2 regions of the Bacillus sp. AC266 genome follow, and region 2 is predicted to be linked to the other one. Evidence: a T-box and tRNA genes for the amino acid it is inferred to sense, from the RefSeq annotation. Region 2 holds a T-box; the other holds one or more tRNA genes.
The links. A T-box is a leader RNA that pairs with one kind of tRNA and senses whether it is charged. The one in region 2 lies ahead of argS (arginine--tRNA ligase), so its partner is inferred to be a tRNA-Arg.

Region 1: it has a tRNA-Arg gene. The T-box ahead of argS (arginine--tRNA ligase) is inferred to sense a tRNA for this amino acid. The anticodon was not compared.

What each region holds. Positions count from the first base shown of each region.
Region 1 is NZ_CEEDEC010000002.1:351,045-354,463, reverse strand. It holds gene AC0IXC_RS09345 (hypothetical protein) at 1-598, opposite strand, end outside; gene AC0IXC_RS09340 (hypothetical protein) at 797-1,045, opposite strand; gene AC0IXC_RS09335 (PH domain-containing protein) at 1,361-1,975, shown strand; tRNA gene AC0IXC_RS09330 (tRNA-Arg) at 2,027-2,100, opposite strand; tRNA gene AC0IXC_RS09325 (tRNA-Gly) at 2,102-2,175, opposite strand; gene AC0IXC_RS09320 (metallophosphoesterase) at 2,284-2,787, opposite strand; gene AC0IXC_RS09315 (XTP/dITP diphosphatase) at 2,801-3,409, opposite strand.
Region 2 is NZ_CEEDEC010000001.1:1,241,875-1,245,293, reverse strand. It holds gene AC0IXC_RS06295 (BrxA/BrxB family bacilliredoxin) at 13-447, shown strand; gene AC0IXC_RS06290 (class I SAM-dependent methyltransferase) at 497-1,273, shown strand; T-box leader at 1,310-1,524, shown strand; gene argS (arginine--tRNA ligase) at 1,570-3,258, shown strand.

The DNA.
Region 1 (3,419 bases), on a different contig from region 2:
TAGAAGTTTTTAAATAAGGGTGCTGATCTTCGTCTATTAAAAATTTCTTTAAAGTAGGAAGTGCGAGATCCAGGTCTTTTAACGAAAGTTTCTGGATCACTCTTAGCTTTTGACCAAAGTTTTCTCCAAAAAGCCCATCGGTAAATTCTTCTAATTCAAAATTCGAATCCACTAGCGGTGTATCTTCTTCATTCAGCATCCCTTGCGCAAACAAAGCAAGCTGCGCCAATTTTTCCTTTTGCTCAGGAATTATATCTTTCGTTTGCAAAACTTCCTCAACAGTTTCAATGACACCTTCATAATCATTTGTTTGAACTAAAATAGTTACATACGTTTCAAGAATATCACCAAATAATACAGCTCCTGTTTCAAGCAACTGCTCACATTTTTCTTTCGCTTCTTCCATACGTTTTAATTCTAGCAAACAAATAACGGAAGCTAATTCTGTTTGTTCCGTTTCTGCATTATACTGACGTAATATTTCAAAGCAGCGCAATGCATCTTCGAATTCCCGCTCTTTCAACGCTAAAAAACCTTTATCAATATAGCGTTCTGATAGTTGCGGAAACAATACGACCGTATTTTCTTTTTTATCCATACGTCCGCCTCTTTTTCTAGATTTTAATGATCTTCAAAGTAAATATATCAAATGCGTAATGAGAACACAACATTCCAAAATTATTTATTTGAAATATAGGAATATTCTATTTTCATAACAAAAAAGCAACAAACTTCTAAATGAAATTCATTTTTCACAAACAAAAACCCTCAGCAACAGACGGCAGAGGGTTCATCATTAATGGAAAGCTTTTATAATTGTGGGGTATATAACAAGGGTAATAATTTGGAGAACAATAATTGCCATAACAATCATGCTAAAATAGAAGATTGGTTTACTTCGCTTCATTAAAAACATAATAATAAGCATCGTACAAGCAAACAAACTTAAAAAGAACAAACTCGTTGTCGAACTAAGTATACCACTTGGGACAAAGAACAATAAAACTACACTACAAGTACCTATAATTCCAAATAACCATTCCATTCATTCACTCATTCCCTTTCCCTCTCATGGCAGTTTTTTCTACGCTACTAAATGTTTTACAACATCAATTACATATGTTAACTTTTCATACGCCACAAACCCAAAAGCTACTGTTAAACCTGTTACGATTAATCCTTTCATCATCTCTTCCTCCTCATTTATCGTTGTTATCTTCATTATATAAGATTAGTAATTTGTTACCATCGAACTTCCTTACACTTACCTTACAGAGTTGTAAGATTTCAAAAATAAGTTTAAAATCATGTTAATATATTTTTGTACAATTAAGAATTTAATTTACAAGGGGGATTATATATGTTCAAAAAAATGGCTGCTGATGTTTTAGGATTAAGCGATGTAGGTTCTGTCATTACACCAAAAGATTATGATAAGGTTGATGCTGATGATTACGTAATGCATGAAGATGGGGAGAAAATTTACTTTCTTATTAAATCAAAATCAGATGAATATTGCTTTACAAACAAAGGATTAATTCACCTAGATGGTACAAGTGCCACAAGCAAAAAACGTACATTACGCCGCTTTAGCTATAGTAAATATCAAATTAAAAACGTAGCACTTGAAACTGCAGGAACGATTGATTTAGATGTAGAAATTAAATTTCAAATGGGAGATGAGCATTACTCAATTGATGTCCATAAAAAACATATTGAAGAATTAAAAGATTTATATAAGGCTCTTCTTAAAATCGAAGAAATTTCATACGACAACGACATTACATTGCAGTATGCACATAAAAGTTTAGATATGGCATCTAACGCTTTCAGCCGTATTTCAAATGCACAAGTAAATTTAGCAGAACAGTTTAAAGAGATGAACGAGATCGCCTTTAACTGGCTCGTTGATACGAAAAAGCAATATAACGTGAAAGATTACGGTTTTGTCTTTGAAAAATTTATTAATAACTAATTTAAAACAAACAAAAAACCTTGTTATCAAAAGATAACAAGGTTTTTTTAGCGTCCCAGGAGAGATTCGAACTCCCGACCGTACGCTTAGAAGGCGTATGCTCTATCCGGCTGAGCTACTGGGACATGGAGCGGGTGAAGAGAATCGAACTCTCGACCAGAGCTTGGAAGGCTCTTGTTTTACCACTAAACTACACCCGCATATGTTATTTTATTTTTCTTCGTTAGCGCCGTTGCCCTATCGACAATATTTATTATATTCATAACTACTTATAAAGTCAACACTTTTTTAAAAGAGGATAATTTTTCTTATCCTCTTTTAAAAATTGCTTGTTCCACCAGCTGTCCATCTAATGTTTCAAAACGAACTTCTATATGATTTTCATCCATTTCTAATAAAGCGAATGTTTTTTCCACACGAGAGCGTGGGAGCAAAATACTTCCTGGATTAATAAATAAAATCCCATCAATTAATTCTGCCCCTAATATATGAGAATGTCCAAAGCATGCTACTTGCGCTCCTACTTCTCCTGCATGATACGCTAACGTTTGTAACGTCATTTTCACATTATGACGATGACCGTGTACAACTAAGAAACGAATTCCATCTACATCAGTTACAATTTCATCTTGAAAGTTAGCATAATCACAATTCCCTTTTACAACTTGGAAACCTTGTAGCTCTTCGTGAGCAGGCGTTAGCTCTGAATCACCACAATGAATCATGACATCTACTTTCCCTTCGTAATTCTCTTTTAACTGCTGTAATTCCTTCACAGAGCTATGACTATCGCTTACGATTAAAGCTTTCATCAATCTCTCTCCCTTATTCTTCTAAAAACCATTCTGGGATTTTTTTTTCTAATTTACGAAGAGCGCGTCCGCGGTGACTAATCGCATTTTTCTCATCCGAATTTAGCTCAGCCATCGCTTTTTTATATTCTTCTACATAAAAAATCGGATCGTATCCGAAACCATTTTCCCCGCGGCGCTGTTCTAGAATTTTCCCTTCGCACGTTCCGTTTACAATAACCGGCTCTTTATCCACTTCAGGGAAAGCAACTGCTAGCGCACAGTAAAAACGAGCTGTACGTTTTTCTAAATCGACGTCAGTTAACCCTTGTAACACCTTATCTATATTCGCCTGATCATCTTTCGGCTCTCCAGCAAAACGAGCTGAATACACACCTGGTTTCCCGTTTAAGGCATCTACAATAAGACCAGAGTCATCCGCAATTACGATGGAATTCAACTGTCTACTAAGACTGTCCGCCTTTAAAATTGCATTTTCTTCAAATGTTTCACCAGTTTCTTCGACTTCTTCAATATGAGGAAAATCGTGTAAAGATTTCACTTCTAAGTCAAATCTCTCAAATAACTCAGCAAACTCACGTACTTTCCCAAGATTTTTCGTCGCTACAACAACTTGCTTCATATTTTCCACC
Region 2 (3,419 bases):
GAGAGATACAAGATGTCAAATGCATATGAAGAATACATGCGTCAAATGGTAATTCCAATGCGCCAAGAGTTAGTGCGTTCTGGATTTGAAGAGTTAACTACAGAAGAAGCTGTAACAGAATTTATGGAGAATGCATCAGGTACAACTTTAGTAGTTGTAAACTCTGTTTGTGGTTGTGCAGCTGGTTTAGCACGCCCATCAGCAGGTCAAGCGGTTGTACGTGCTGAAAAACAACCTGATCATCTTGTAACTGTATTTGCAGGTCAAGATAAAGATGCTACTGTAAAAATGCGTGAATACTTCGGAGAAATTCCTCCATCTTCACCATCTATGGCATTACTAAAAGGAAAAGAAGTTGTTCACTTCATTCACCGTCATGAAATTGAAGGCGCAACAATGGACGAAATTATTACAAACTTAGAACAAGCTTTCGAAAAGAATTGCTAAAGTAGGGGGAGAGTGAATCTCCCTCTTTTCTTTATATAGAGGTGAAAAAATGATAGTAACAACAGCAGGAAGAACAAATAAAGAAATGAAAGATTATGCAAACAAGGTAGCAGCAGAATTAAATCTTTCTTTCGTTAAACGTAATGACATACCAGTAAATAAACTGCATGAGCAGTATGAACAAGATGTACTTGTCGTAGGGAAAAATCGATTAGCCATTTATCCAAAAGGTACGGAAGAGTCGTTTTTCTTTCATCCAAACTCAGCGATGTTTCGTGTGAAAAGGTTAATGCGCGGAGAACATGATCCATTTATACAAGCTGCTAAATTAGAGAGCGGAATGACAGTATTAGATTGTACGCTCGGTATGGCATCAGATAGTATTGTAGCTAGTTATGTTGTTGGTGAAAGTGGAAAAGTAACAGGGCTTGAAGGAAACGAATATATGTCTTACATCATGGGAAAAGGCTTGCAAACATGGTCTTCATCCGTTTCTGAAATCGATGAAGCAATGCAAAGAATCGATGTAAAGCAAACAGAGCATTTTGCATTTTTAAAACAATGTGAAGATAATAGTTATGACGTTGTTTACCTTGATCCAATGTTTGAAGAAACTGTCATAGAATCAGATGGAATTAAAGGATTAAAACACTTCGCTTTGTATCATGATATTACTGACGAAACAATTGCGGAAGCGAAGCGTGTGGCGAGAAAGCGTGTCGTTCTGAAAGATCATTTTCGTAGTTCTAGATTTGAAAAACATAATTTTCACGTATACAAAAGAAAAAGTGCTAAGTTTCACTTTGGTGTAATTGACCCTTGCTAATTGTTTGAAAAGATGTATAATAAGCAATAATTAAATATACTGTCTGTGATGAAGAGAGTAATCTTTTTCAGAAGGAAAGCGAGCTAGGGATGGTGTGAGCCTAGTGCAGAAGAAAAAGATGAAGCGCACTTCGGAGACGCTTCTTGAACGAATAGTAGAGTAAGCCGAGGCCCCCTGTCCTCGTTATAAACGGGAAAGTGGTTCGAAATGAACAACAAGGGTGGTACCACGGGTTAAAACTCGTCTCTTTTTTAGAGACGAGTTTTTTGTGTTTTAAAAAATAAGGAGGTTATAGTATGAATTATAAAACGCAGTTTGCGAAAAGTTTATCGAATATTTTTACGAATGAATTAACGCAAAATCAAATTTTAGATTTAATCGAAACACCAAAACAAGATGAATTCGGAGATGCAGCGTTCCCATGCTTTTCACTAGCGAAGCAATATAAAAAATCACCAGCTATTATAGCGAAGGAATTGGCGGAGAAATTAAATGATCCGTTCTTTACGAAAGTAGAGGCTGTGGGTCCTTATGTAAATGTATTTTTTAATCGTGAAACAGTAAGTGATAAAGTATTAAAAACGATTTTAGCGGAGAAAGAAGAGTACGGTCAAAATCACTTTGGATGTGAAAAAACGGTAGTTATCGATTATTCCTCTCCTAATATCGCGAAACCTTTTTCAATGGGGCATTTACGTTCTACAATGATTGGTAATTCGCTGAAACATATCGCCGAAAAATGTGGGCATGAAGTTGTCGGAATCAATTATATTGGCGATTGGGGCACGCAGTTTGGAAAGTTAATTACTGCATATAAAAAATGGGGAAATGAAGAAGTTGTTAAAGAGGATCCAATTCGTGAGTTATTTAAGTTATATGTTCAGTTTCATGAAGAAGCAAAAGAGAACAAAGAACTAGAAGAAGAAGGACGCTCATGGTTTAAAAAACTAGAAGAAGGAAATGAAGAAGCAGTCGAACTTTGGAATTGGTTCCGTCATGAGTCTTTAAAAGAATTTTCTCGTATTTATGAACTTCTCGGTGTGGAATTTACAAACTTTCAAGGAGAAGCTTTCTATAACGATAAAATGGAAGACTTTATTGGGATTTTAGAAGAGCACGATTTACTTGAAGAATCAGAAGGCGCATTAGTCGTTAATTTAGAAAAAGAAGGTATGCCGCCTTGCCTAATTAGAAAATCAGATGGTGCAACTATTTACGCAACACGTGATTTAACAGCGGCATTGTATCGTCAAAACACATACGAATTTGATAAAGCTTTATATGTTGTAGGCCCAGAACAAAGCTTACATTTCAATCAATTTTTCACTGTATTAAAAAAGCTTGGTTATGACTGGGTCGATGGTATGGAACATGTACCTTTCGGGTTCATATTAAAAGATGGTAAGAAAATGTCGACACGTAAGGGCAGAATTATTTCATTGGAAGAAGTGTTAGAAGAAGCTGTTGCGCTTGCGGAACAAAATATTGAAGAGAAAAATCCGAATTTAAAACAAAAAGAAGAAGTGGCAAAACAAGTCGGTATTGGAGCAGTTATCTTCCACGATTTAAAAAATGAGCGTATGCATAATATCGAATTCTCATTAGAAAATATGTTGAAATTTGAAGGAGAAACAGGACCATATGTGCAGTACACACATGCGCGTGCCTGCTCTATTTTAAGAAAAGAAAGTGTAGAATTTGAAACGTGTACTTTTGAATTAAAAGACGATTACAGCTGGAGTGTAGTAAAATTACTCAATAAATTCCCGCAAGCAATTGAAGCGGCCTTCAACAAAAATGAGCCATCTATTATTTCAAAATACGTATTAGATGTAGCGCAAGCGTTCAATAAATATTATGGAAATGTTCGTATATTAGAAGAGAGCGAAGAGAAAGAGAGTAGACTCGCATTAGCTTATGCTGTGACGGTTGTATTAAAAGAGGGATTACGTTTACTTGGGGTAGGGGCACCTGAGGAGATGTAAAATAAAAATTTTGTGCTTATGCGCCGAGAGAAATATTCACATTACTTTACTAATAAACTACAGATCAAATTAAAGCGTAATATAGAGTAACAAAAAGACAAAACAGGCGATTATTAGCCTGTCTTGTCTTTTTGTATTTTCTTAAATAAACTCTTATCTAT